2 regions of the Streptomyces sp. NPDC029169 genome follow, and region 1 is predicted to be linked to the other one. Evidence: predicted binding sites of a transcription regulator. Region 1 holds the regulator's gene; the other holds the start of a gene.
The links. The regulator HrcA, encoded in region 1, represses chaperone genes, less so after heat shock. The targets are predictions, from matches to a motif close to TTNGCACTCNGNNNNNCNGAGTGCNAA.

Region 1 (6,469 bases):
CGTACCGGCGCGGGCGAACGCGTCGAACGTGTCCCGGTCCGGGCAGCCGAAGGTGAAGGAGACGACGGGGACCGGATCCTCGAGCAGGATCGCGAGCTTGGCGTCGTAGGCGTCGTCGCGCCCCTGGTCGGCGTCGCCGAGCTGCGTCTCGTACCAGGTGGCCTCACCGGCGAGCTGGTGCCCGTACACCCCGACGGCGGCGGGGTCGGCGGGCTGTCCGCTCTGCGGCATGAAGAGGTTGACGCCGAAGGGCTGCCCGGTCAGCCCGCGCACCTGCTTGATCTCCTGGTACAGCCCGCCGGCGGTCTTGTACCCCCCGGCGAGGAACCCGAGCCCGCCGGCCTCGCACACGGCCCCGACGAGCTGCGGACAGGACGCGCCACCCGCCATGGGGGCCTGCACGATCGGGTATCGGGAGAGACCGTTCAGAGCGGTGGACATGCAGGCATCGTGTCATACGGGAAGGGCGGCACCCGCTCCCAGCGGATGCCGCCCTTCCAGGCACAACGTCGGCCTACTGGCCGGGGAACACGCCCGTCGGCCTACCGGCCGTTGAAGGCGTCCTTCAGCCGCGAGAACAGCCCCTGCTGCCCCGGCTGACTGTGCCAACCCGGGGGCCAACCCCCGGACCCCCGGCAGTCATGCGCCTACCGGCCGTTGAACGCGTCCTTCAAGCGCGAGAACAGCCCCTGCTGCCCCGGCTGGAACTGACCGGTCGGCCGCTCCTCGCCGCGCAGCTTCGCCAGTTCGCGCAGGAGCCGCTCCTGCTCGGCGTCGAGCTTCGACGGCGTCGTCACCTCGACGTGCACGATCAGGTCGCCGCGCCCGCCGCCGCGCAGGTGCGTGATGCCGCGCCCGTGCAGCGGGATCGACTGGCCGGACTGCGTGCCCGGGCGGATGTCGACCTCCTCGAGCCCGTCGAGCGTCTGCAGCGGCACCTTCGTGCCGAGCGCGCCCGCCGTCATCGGGATGGTGACCGTGCAGTGCAGGTCGTCGCCCCGCCGCTGGAAGACCTCGTGCGGGACCTCGTGGATCTCGACGTACAGGTCGCCGGCCGGGCCGCCGCCCGGGCCGACCTCGCCCTCGCCCGCGAGCTGGATGCGCGTCCCGTTGTCCACACCGGCCGGGATCTTGACCGTGAGCGTACGACGGGACCGGACCCGGCCGTCGCCCGCGCACTCGGGGCACGGGGTCGGGACGACGGTGCCGAAGCCCTGGCACTGGGGGCAGGGGCGGGAGGTCATGACCTGGCCCAGGAAGGACCGCGTGACCTGCGAAACCTCACCGCGACCGCGGCACATGTCACAGGTCTGCGCGGAGGTGCCGGGCGCGGCGCCCTCACCCGAACACGTCGTACAGACGACGGCCGTGTCGACCTGGATGTCCTTGGTCGTGCCGAAGGCGGCCTCGTTGAGGTCGATGTCCAGCCGGATCATCGCGTCCTGGCCGCGCCGGGTGCGCGAGCGCGGCCCGCGCTGCGACGCCGTACCGAAGAACGCGTCCATGATGTCCGAGAAGTTCCCGAAGCCGCCCGCGCCGAAGCCGCCGGCCCCGCCGCCACCGCCCGAGGCGGACAGCGGGTCGCCGCCGAGGTCGTAGACCTGCTTCTTCTGCGGGTCCGACAACACCTCGTACGCGGCGTTGATCTCCTTGAACCGCTCCTGCGTCTTCGGATCGGGATTCACATCCGGGTGCAGCTCGCGCGCGAGCCGCCGGAATGCCTTCTTGATCTCGTCCTGGGACGCGTCGCGGCGCACGCCAAGCGTGGCGTAGTAGTCCGTGGCCACTTACGACTCCGCCAGGATCTGTCCGACGTAACGTGCCACTGCGCGTACCGCTCCCATCGTTCCGGGGTAGTCCATGCGGGTCGGTCCGACCACGCCGAGTTTGGCGACTGCCTCGTCGCCCGAACCGTAGCCGACCGCGACGACGGACGTGGAGGTGAGCCCTTCGTGGGCGTTCTCGTGCCCGATCCGTACGGTCATGCCCGAGTCCTTGGCCTCGCCGAGCAGCTTGAGGAGCACGACCTGCTCCTCGAGCGCCTCAAGCACAGGCCGGATCGTGAGGGGGAAGTCATGGCCGAAGCGGGTGAGATTGGCGGTGCCGCCGATCATCAGCCGCTCCTCGTGCTCCTCCACCAGGGTTTCGAGCAGGGTCGCGAGCACCGTCGAGACCGTGCCGCGGTCCTCGGTCTCCTCGAACGACTCCGGAAGATCCTGCACCAGCTGCGGCACGTCCGCGAAACGGCGGCCGACCACGCGGCTGTTGAGCCGGGCCCGCAGGTCCGCAAGGGAGGTCTCGCCGAACGGCGCCGGGCAGTCGATCACGCGCTGCTCGACCCGGCCGGTGTCCGTGATCAGCACGAGCATCAGGCGGGCGGGGGCCAGCGCGAGCAGCTCCACGTGCCGGACCGTCGAGCGGGTCAGCGACGGGTACTGGACGACGGCGACCTGCCGGGTCAGCTGCGCGAGCAGCCGGACCGTGCGCCCGACGACGTCGTCGAGGTCGACGGCTCCGTCGAGGAAGTTGTGGATCGCGCGCCGCTCCGGCGTCGACAGCGGCTTGACGCCGGCGAGCCGGTCGACGAACAGGCGGTAGCCCTTGTCCGTCGGGATGCGGCCGGCGCTGGTGTGGGGCTGGGCGATGTAGCCCTCGTCCTCCAGGACGGCCATGTCGTTGCGCACGGTGGCGGGCGAGACGCCGAGCTTGTGGCGCTCCGTGAGCGCCTTGGAGCCGACCGGCTCCTCCGTCCCGACATAGTCCTGGACGATGGCGCGCAGCACCTCGAGCCTGCGTTCGCTGAGCATCGCGCCCACCTCCAGCTGTCGTATCGGGTTGCTTCGGTTGCTCCCCTTTTGGCACTCGCCCTGTCCGAGTGCCAGGAATCCCCCGGCCAGTGTACGGCGGCGGGCATCGCTCCTGGCAAGGAGGCGGGGTGGTAGCCGCTAGCGTCGCGGTATGGATGTCACTTGGGAAGAGTTCGGCTGGGAGCGGCTCGCGGACGGGGTGGGGCGGCGTCGGCTGCCGGGCTGGGACGCCACGGTGGGCCTGGTGCTGGGCGAGAAGGCGGTGCTGCTGTACGACACGGGCTCCACGCTCCGGGAGGGCGCGGAGCTGCGGGATCAGGTCGAGGCGCTGACGGGCGGCCGGAGCGTGACGCACATCGCACTGAGCCACCCGCACTTCGATCATGTGCTGGGGACGGCGGCGTTCGAGGGCGCGGAGGTGTACGGGGCGGTGGGCGTCGACGCGCTGATGCGCCGGGAGGCGAGCTCGCTGATGGCGGACGCGGTACGGCACGGGGTCGACGCGTTCGCGGCGGCGGAGGCGGCCGACGCACTGGTGGCACCGCAGCACATGGTCTCCGGGGAGTGGACGCTGGACCTGGGCGGCCGGCAGGTGCTCCTTGCGAACGTGGGCCCGGGGCACACGGCGCACGATCTGGCGCTGCTGGTGCCGGGTGCGACCGAGGTGGTCTTCTGCGGGGACCTGGTGGAGGAGTCGGGCGAGCCGCAGGCGGGGCGGGACGCGATGCCGTCACGCTGGCCGGACGCGCTGGACCGCCTCGTCGGTCTGGGCGGGGAGGAGGCGGTGTACGTGCCGGGTCACGGGGCGGTCGTGGACGTCGCGTTCGTACGACGTCAACGGGATGAACTGGCACGCCGCTTCTCCGTCGCATAACGTCCCCCAAATGCGCAGCTACAACCCGGACCTGACGCCCCCGTGGAAGCGATCCGCCCCCGTGCCGGAGGTGCCGGCGGAGGTGGACCTCGTGGTGGAGGAGGTCTCGACGGGCTTCTGCGGGGCGGTGATCCGCTGCGAGGCGGGCACGGTGACGCTGGAGGACCGCTTCGGCAAGCACCGGGTCTTCCCGCTGGAACCGAGGGGCTTCCTGCTGGAGGGCCGTGTGGTCACCCTGACCCGCCCGGTGGCCGGCCCCGCGCGGTCGCATCGCACGGCCTCGGGCTCGATCGCGGTCCCCGGCGCGCGGGCGAGGGTGGCGCGGGCGGGCCGGATCTACGTGGAGGGGCGGCACGACGCGGAGCTGGTGGAGCGGGTCTGGGGCGACGACCTGCGGATCGAGGGCGTGGTGGTGGAGTACCTGGAGGGCATCGACGACCTCCCGTCGATCGTCGCGGACTTCGCCCCGGCGGCGGACGCGCGCCTGGGCATCCTGGTCGACCACCTGGTCCCCGGCTCGAAGGAGTCCCGCATCGCGGCGCAGGTCTCGTCCCCGGACGTCCTGATCGTCGGCCACCCGTACATCGACGTCTGGGAGGCGGTGAAGCCGTCCTCCGTGGGCATCCCGTCCTGGCCGACGGTCCCCCACGGCCAGGACTGGAAAACGGGCGTCTGCCGCGCCCTGGGCTGGCCGGAGAACACGGGAGCGGCCTGGCACCACATCCTGTCGAAGGTCCACACCTACAAGGACCTGGAACCGGCCCTGCTGGGCCGCGTGGAAGAACTGATCGACTTCGTGACGGCACCGTAGGGGGCCCTTGCACGAGGCCCTGCCCCTTAGTCCACCAGGTCCCTGACGACCGCGTCCGCGAGCAGGCGACCCCGCAGGGTCAGGACCGCGCGCCCCGCCTCGTACGGCCCGGCCGCGAGGAGTCCATCGTCCAGGGCCCTCCGGGACGCGGCAAGCCCCGCGGCCTTGAGCAGCCCCAGCTCGACGCCCTCCCGGAGCCGTAGCTCCAGGAGCACACGCTCCACGCGCCGGTCCTCCGCCGAGAGAACCTCCCTCCCCGCGCCCGGGGACCTGCCGGAGGAGAGCGCCGCCGCGTACGCCCCCGGATGCTTCACGTTCCACCACCGCACACCCCCCACGTGCGAATGAGCCCCCGGCCCCGCGCCCCACCAGTCCGCGCCGCGCCAGTACAGCTCGTTGTGCAGGCACCGCCCCGCCTCGGACGTGGCCCAGTTCGACACCTCGTACCACTCGAAGCCGGCCTCCGCGAAGATGGAGTCCGCTATCAGGTACCGGTCGGCGTGCACGTCGTCGTCCGTCATCGGCACCTCCCCGCGCCGGATCCGCCGCGCCAGCTGCGTGCCCTCCTCCACGATCAGCGCGTACGCGCTGACATGGTCCGGGCCCGCCCCGATCGCCGCCTCCAGCGACGCCCGCCAGTCGTCGTCCGACTCCCCGGGCGTCCCGTAGATGAGGTCGAGGTTGACGTGCTCGAAGCCCGCCGCCCGCGCCTCCGCGACGCACGCCTCGGGCCGCCCGGGGGTGTGCGTCCGGTCGAGGACCTTCAGGACGTGCTGCCGGGCGCTCTGCATGCCGAACGACACCCGGTTGAAGCCACCCGCCCTCAGCTCCTCCAGGTACGCCGGATCCACCGACTCCGGATTCGCCTCCGTCGTCACCTCGGCGTCGTCCGCGAGCCCGAACTCGTCCCGGATCGCCCCCAGCATCCGTACGAGATCCCCGGCGGCGAGCAGCGTCGGCGTGCCCCCGCCCACGAAGACCGTCCGCACCGGCCGCGGGTCGTCGCCGAGCACCTTCCGGGCGAGGCGTATCTCCTCGACGACCTGCCCGGCGTAGTTGTCGCGGGAGGCGAGGACGCCTCCGGCACCGCGCAGCTCGCTCGCGGTGTACGTGTTGAAGTCGCAGTAGCCGCACCGCGTGGCGCAGTACGGCACGTGCAGATAGAACCCGAGCGGTCGCTCCCCGGCCCCTTCCAGGGCGTGCGCAGGCAGCGCCCCGTCCTCGGGCATGGGCTCACCATCGGGCAGTACGGAAGGCATGAGCCCATTGTCCCGTACTGCCCGAGGTAAGCCGTCCGACCTGTGGATAACTTGGTGGAGGCCCGGCGATCAGGCCTCCCGCGCCCCCGCGTACATCTCCTCGATCAGGTCCTTGTACGTCCGCTCCACCACCGGCCGCTTCATCTTCAGCGACGGCGTCAGCTCACCGTGCTCGACGTCCAGGTCACGCGGCAGCAGCCGGAACTTCTTGATCGTCTGCCAGCGCTGCAGGCCCTCGTTGAGCCGGTCGACGTACCCCTGGACCATCTCCTGGGTCTGGGGGGCGGCGACGACCTCCGCGTACGACTTGCCCGCGAGGCCGTGCTCGGCGGCCCAGCCGAGGATGGCGGGCTCGTCGAGCGCGATGAGCGCGGAGCAGTAGTTCCGGTCGGCGCCGAGGACGACGATGTTGGAGACGAAGGGGCAGACGGCCTTGAAGTGGCCCTCGATCTCGGTCGGCGCGATGTACTTGCCGCCCGAGGTCTTGAACAGGTCCTTCTTGCGGTCGGTGATCCGCAGGTAGCCGTCGGCGGACAGTTCGCCGATGTCACCGGTGTGGAACCAGCCGTCCGGCTCCAGGACCTCGGCCGTCTTCTCGGGCAGGCCGTGGTAGCCCTCCATGATGCCGGGGCCGCGCAGCAGGATCTCGCCGTCGTCGGCGATGCGGACCTCGCAGCCGGGCAGCGGCTTGCCGACCGTGCCGGTGCGGTAGGCCTCG
Region 2 (6,469 bases), on a different contig from region 1:
AGCGCCTGCCCGTCCTGGTGGCGGTGCTTGCGCACCCCGACGTCGACCTGCGCGAGGGCGTCCAGACCGACCGTGTGGAGAGCGTCCACGAGCAGGCCCAGCTCCACTCCGTAACCGACGGGGAACGGCAGCCGCTCGAGGAGCGAGCGCCGCGCCGCGTACTCGCCGCCCAGCGGCTGCACGAAGCCGGCCAGCTGCGGCCAGTGCAGATTGAGCAGCGGCCGCGCCACCAGCTCCGTCACCCGGCCGCCCTGACCAGGGGTGTCACCGAGCGGACGGTCGTACATCGCCTTCACGAAGTCGACGTCCGGGTCGGTGAGCAGCGGGCCGACGATGCCGGTGACGAAGTCCGCGGAGAAGTCCCGCAGATCCGCGTCGACGAAGCAGACGATGTCCCCCTCGGTCACCATCAGTGACCGCCACAGCACCTCGCCCTTGCCGGGCACGGCCGGTATTCGGGGCAGGATCGCGTCGCGCGCCACGACCCGCGCCCCGGCGGCCGCCGCGACCTCCGCCGTACGGTCGGTGGAACCGGAGTCGATCACCACCAGCTCGTCCACGAGCGGGACCGCCTCGGTCATCAGCTCGCGGCGGATCACGGTGACGATGTCGCCGACCGTCGCCTCCTCGTTCAGCGCCGGCAGGACGACACTGACCGTCGTCCCGTGCTTCGCCGCCAGGATGCGGTCGAGCGAACGGTCCGCCACGGACCAGGACCGCCGGGCCAGCCAGCGCTCCACTTCCTCCAGCACGTGATCTCCATCTCGCGGTTCGGACGGCCATCTCAACCGTCCATGCCTTCGGTTACAGTCTTGAACAACGCGGATGCCCGATGCATGTCGGGGTGCCGCCCGCGTCCTACAACCGAATACCGCTCATCCAGAGGGGCAGAGGGAAACGGCCCGTTGAAGCCCCGGCAACCCTCCAGTCGGTTCTCGTCCGCGACACACGCGGCAGCGAGGCTCCCGGCTAGGGAAGGTGCCAAATCCGTCTCATGGCGACATTCGTCATGGGAAAGATGAGGAGAAAGGGCCTCGCCTCCATGGCTGTACAGACTGTTTCCCCCGCCACCGACGCTCCGACGGTCGACCTCGGTCCGGCTTCCGGACTTTCCTGTCGTGAATGCGGTGAGAAGTTCTCTCTCGGTCCCATCTTCGCGTGCGAGCTGTGTTTCGGCCCGCTCGAAGTCGCCTACGACCTCCCGCTCGGCGACCCCGAGGCGCTGCGCAAGCAGATCGAGGCCGGTCCCGCCAACATCTGGCGCTACGCCCCGCTGCTGCCCGTCCCGGCCGACGTCGCCGAGAAGCCGAACCTGAACCCCGGCTGGACCAAGCTCGTCCAGGCCGACAACCTCGCCCGCGAGCTGGGCGTCGAGCCCGGCAAGCTCTTCGTCAAGGACGACTCCGGCAACCCGACGCACTCCTTCAAGGACCGCGTCGTCGCCCAGGCCCTGGAGGCCGCCCGCGCCTTCGGCTTCACCACCCTCTCCTGCTCCTCCACCGGCAACCTGGCCGGCGCCGTCGGCGCCGCGGCCGCCCGCGCCGGCTTCCGCTCCTGCGTGTTCATCCCGCACGACCTGGAGCAGGGCAAGGTCGTCATGGCCGCGGTCTACGGCGGTGACCTCGTCGGCATCGAGGGCAACTACGACGACGTCAACCGCTTCTGCTCCGAGCTCATCGGCGACCCGCTGGGCGAGGGCTGGGGCTTCGTCAACGTCAACCTGCGCCCGTACTACGGCGAGGGCTCCAAGACGCTCGCGTACGAGATCTGCGAGCAGCTGGGCTGGGTGATCCCGGATCAGCTGGTCATCCCGATCGCCTCCGGCTCGCAGCTCACCAAGATCGACAAGGGTCTGCAGGAGCTCATCAAGCTCGGCCTGGTCGAGGACAAGCCGTACAAGATCTTCGGCGCCCAGGCCGAGGGCTGCTCGCCGGTGTCGGCGGCCTTCAAGGCCGGTCACGACGTCGTACGGCCCCAGAAGCCGAACACCATCGCCAAGTCGCTCGCCATCGGCAACCCGGCCGACGGCCCCTACGTCCTCGACATCGCGCGCCGCACGGGCGGCGCGGTGGAGGACGTCGACGACGAGCAGGTCGTCGAGGCGATCAAGATCCTGGCCCGCACGGAGGGCATCTTCGCCGAGACGGCGGGCGGGGTGACGGTCGGCGTGACGAAGAAGCTGGTCGAGGCCGGCCTCATCGACCCGACCCTCACGACGGTCGTGCTCAACACGGGCGACGGCCTCAAGACGCTGGACGCGGTGGCCGACACCTCGCAGGCGACCGCCACGATCCCCCCGAGCCTGGACGCGTTCCGCGACGCCGGCCTCGCCCACTGAAAGGTAAGTGACATGAGCGTCAAGGTCCGCATCCCCACCATCCTGCGCACCTACACGGGCGGCCAGGCCGAGGTCCTGGCGGAGGGCGCCACGCTCTCCGAGGTCATCGCCGACCTGGAGAAGAACCACACGGGCATCGCGGCCCGCGTCCTGGACGACCAGGGCAAGCTGCGCCGCTTCGTGAACGTGTACGTCAACGACGACGACGTCCGCTTCGAGCAGGGCCTGGAGACGGCGACGCCGGACGGCGCGGGCGTCTCGATCATCCCGGCGGTCGCGGGCGGCTGCTGAGCGCCCCCTGAGAGCCTTCGCCTTACCCGGCGCAACCGAATTGCCCCCTACGCTTCAAGAAGCGGAGGGGGCAATTCTGCATGGTTGAGCGCGGTAGAGTTGGGGAAGTCCCCCCGGCTTCCCTTCGCTGCTCATGCCAGGCGCATATGAGAATGCGTCCGCATCCGACAAGATGCAGCCAAAGTGCTCGAGTGTTGTGTACCTTCTGCACGCTTTGCCGGGCCCGACTTGCCCCGGAATTCAGTCAATCCTCCTGAATTCTCCTTTACGGCGTGCCCAGAATTCTCGTCCGATTGACCTGTTGCAGAGGGCAGTTGGGCAGATACATTCAGCCGCGGTCGACGCGTTCCGGCGCAGGGTCTGACCCGGGTCCGCGAAGTGCGGTCCCGCGCAAGGGCCAGTAATAGGGGAGTTAGGCATGGCTCAGGGCACCGTCAAGTGGTTCAACGCGGAGAAGGGCTACGGCTTCATCGCGGTCGACGGTGGTGCGGATGTATTCGTCCACTACAGCGCGATCCAGATGGACGGTTACCGCACCCTTGAAGAGGGTCAGCGGGTCGAGTTCGAGATCTCGCAGGGCCAGAAGGGTCCGCAGGCGGACATGGTCAAGCTCGCCGTCTGAGCACGGCGCGATCGGCCACCACGTACGCACTCACGCGTTCTCATCGCCGAGGGGTCCGCATCCTGACCAGGATGCGGACCCCTCGTGCGTGTCCGGAGTGCTTCCGTGGGCCCCTCTCGATCCATGAGAGTCGCTTGCACTCGCATGGGTCGAGTGCTAATCATTGCGTTAGCACTCTGCAGGTGAGAGTGCTTACGAGGATCGGGCAGACGAGGTCCGCGGCCAGGTGGGGCAAGGAACCGCCGGGTGCGCAGGCCGTCCGTCGCGGGCGTCGGCGCGGTCCTGGAGCGTTATCCACCCCATGTCCGGGAGGACCACTTCACATGGCCAAGATCATCGCGTTCGACGAGGAGGCACGGCGCGGTCTCGAGCGCGGGATGAACCAGCTCGCCGACGCCGTCAAGGTCACCCTTGGCCCCAAGGGCCGGAACGTCGTCCTCGAGAAGAAGTGGGGCGCCCCCACGATCACCAACGATGGTGTGTCCATCGCCAAGGAGATCGAGCTCGAGGACCCGTACGAGAAGATCGGCGCCGAGCTGGTCAAGGAAGTCGCCAAGAAGACGGACGACGTCGCCGGTGACGGTACGACCACCGCGACCGTCCTCGCCCAGGCGCTCGTCCGCGAGGGCCTGCGCAACGTGGCGGCCGGCGCCAACCCGATGGCCCTCAAGCGCGGCATCGAGAAGGCCGTCGAGGCCGTCTCCGGCGCCCTGCTCGAGCAGGCGAAGGATGTCGAGACCAAGGAGCAGATCGCTTCCACGGCCTCCATCTCCGCCGCCGACACCCAGATCGGCGAGCTCATCGCCGAGGCGATGGACAAGGTCGGCAAGGAAGGCGTCATCACCGTCGAGGAGTCCCAGACCTTCGGTCTGGAGCTGGAGCTCACCGAGGGTATGCGCTTCGACAAGGGCTACATCTCGGCGTACTTCGCCACCGACATGGAGCGTATGGAGGCGTCCCTGGACGACCCGTACATCCTGATCGTCAACTCCAAGATCTCCTCCGTGAAGGACCTGCTTCCGCTCCTGGAGAAGGTCATGCAGTCGGGCAAGCCGCTGCTGATCATCGCCGAGGACGTCGAGGGCGAGGCCCTGTCGACCCTGGTCGTCAACAAGATCCGCGGCACCTTCAAGTCCGTCGCGGTCAAGGCCCCGGGCTTCGGCGACCGCCGCAAGGCCATGCTGAACGACATCGCCATCCTCACGGGCGGCACGGTCATCTCCGAGGAGGTCGGCCTCAAGCTCGAGAACGCCGGCCTGGACCTGCTGGGCCGCGCCCGCAAGGTCGTCATCACCAAGGACGAGACCACGATCGTCGACGGTGCCGGTGACAGCGACCAGGTCGCCGGTCGCGTCAACCAGATCCGCGCCGAGATCGAGAACTCGGACAGCGACTACGACCGCGAGAAGCTGCAGGAGCGCCTGGCGAAGCTCGCCGGCGGTGTTGCGGTCATCAAGGCCGGTGCCGCGACCGAGGTCGAGCTCAAGGAGCGCAAGCACCGCATCGAGGACGCCGTTCGCAACGCGAAGGCGGCCGTCGAGGAGGGCATCGTCGCCGGTGGTGGCGTGGCCCTGCTCCAGGCCTCCAACGTCTTCGAGAAGCTCGAGGCGGACCTGACGGGCGACGAGGCCACCGGTGCCAACATCGTCAAGCTGGCGCTCGAGGCCCCGCTGAAGCAGATCGCCGTCAACGCCGGCCTCGAGGGCGGCGTCGTGGCGGAGAAGGTCCGCAACCTGCCCGTCGGCCACGGCCTGAACGCCGCGACCAACGAGTACGTGGACCTCATCGCCGAGGGCATCATCGACCCGGCGAAGGTGACGCGCTCTGCCCTGCAGAACGCGGCCTCCATCGCCGCGCTGTTCCTGACCACCGAGGCCGTCATCGCCGACAAGCCGGAGAAGGCCGCCGCGGCGGCCGGCGGCGGCATGCCGGGCGGTGACATGGACTTCTGAGCCTCGGCTCGGTAGTTCTTCGCTGTACGCGACGCAGTACGCGACGCTCTACGCGACTGAGGGCGGCACTCCCTGCTGGGGGTGCCGCCCTCGGGCGTTCGGGGTGATGCTGGTGGGAGGACCCCTCACCGGCGGGAGCGATCCATGATCACGCTGCTGACGACACCGTCCGACCGCGAGCTGGTCATCACCCGGACCTTCGACGCCCCGCCGGCCCGCGTCTGGGAGGCGTGGACCAAGCCCGAGCACGTACGCCAGTGGTACGGCGTGGCCGCCATGCCCACGGTGTTCTCCGACATCGACCTCAGGGTCGGCGGCACGTGGCGCTGGGGCCAGAAGGCCCCCGACGGCCGGGAGATCGTCTTCTCGGGCACGTACGAGGAGATCGTCCCGAACGAGCGCCTCGTCTACACCGAGGTCTTCGAACTCATGCCGGGCCCGCCGGTCCACGTCACCCTCACCTTCGACGACACCCCGGACGGCGGCACGGCGCTGACAAGTACATCGCTCTGGCCGTCGACGGAGCTGCGCGACCAGGCGCTGGCGACGGGGATGGAGGCGGGGGTCAAGGAGGAGTACGACCGTCTGGCGGCCTATCTGGAGACGATGGAGACGACGTGAGCCTGGTCGTGCCGCGGCTGGAGGCGGGGGCGTACGAGCTGCGCGCGTGGGAGCGGGCGGACCTGCCGCTCGTGGAGGAGGCGTCGACGGACCCGTACATCCCGCTGACGAACACGGTCCCGTCGGTGTACTCGGAGTCGCAGGGCGAGGCGTACATCCGCCGCCAGTGGAGCCGCTCGGAGTCGGGCGCCGGCTACCCCTTCGTCATCGTCCGCCGCCGCGACGACCGCCCGGCGGGCATGATCGGCCTCTGGCTCCGCGACCTGGAGGAGGGCCGCGCGTCCCTCGGCTACTGGGTCGCCCCCTCCTGCCGAGGCGAGGGCGCGGCAGCGGCCGCACTGACGGCGGTGAGCGCCTGGGCCATGGGCGAACTGGGCATCCCCCGCCTCCAGTTGCTCGTCGAACCCTGGAACGAAGCCTCGGCGAAGACGGCGGAACGGGCGGGTTTCGTACGGGAGGGCCTGCTGCGGTCGTGGCAGGAGGTGGGCGGGGAGCGGGTGGACATGGTGATGTACGGGCGGGTGCGGGGAGGTGGCGGCAGCCCTTGATCTCGCCCGTCTGACACACGTATCCAGGTGTACGGGGCGATCAACGGCCTTGTACGATCCGGGCTACCGGCAGTGGGGGGCACTGGGGCCGTCGTCT

Region 2: the regulator HrcA is predicted to act here: its motif matches at 3,420-3,446, upstream of groL (chaperonin GroEL).

What each region holds. Positions count from the first base shown of each region.
Region 1 is NZ_JBVHXA010000005.1:327,274-333,742, forward strand. Features, by position in the region: gene ACZ4VI_RS12860 (nitronate monooxygenase) at 1-441, opposite strand, end outside; gene dnaJ (molecular chaperone DnaJ) at 648-1,787, opposite strand; gene hrcA (heat-inducible transcriptional repressor HrcA) at 1,788-2,807, opposite strand; gene ACZ4VI_RS12875 (MBL fold metallo-hydrolase) at 2,959-3,681, shown strand; gene ACZ4VI_RS12880 (DUF3097 domain-containing protein) at 3,692-4,492, shown strand; gene hemW (radical SAM family heme chaperone HemW) at 4,519-5,751, opposite strand; gene ACZ4VI_RS12890 (AMP-dependent synthetase/ligase) at 5,821-6,469, opposite strand, start outside.
Region 2 is NZ_JBVHXA010000002.1:455,730-462,198, reverse strand. Features, by position in the region: gene ACZ4VI_RS05910 (glucosyl-3-phosphoglycerate synthase) at 1-752, opposite strand, end outside; SAM riboswitch class I at 873-1,025, shown strand; gene thrC (threonine synthase) at 1,019-2,338, shown strand; gene ACZ4VI_RS05900 (MoaD/ThiS family protein) at 2,351-2,629, shown strand; gene ACZ4VI_RS05895 (cold-shock protein) at 3,048-3,251, shown strand; gene groL (chaperonin GroEL) at 3,575-5,203, shown strand; gene ACZ4VI_RS05885 (SRPBCC family protein) at 5,348-5,824, shown strand; gene ACZ4VI_RS05880 (GNAT family N-acetyltransferase) at 5,821-6,372, shown strand.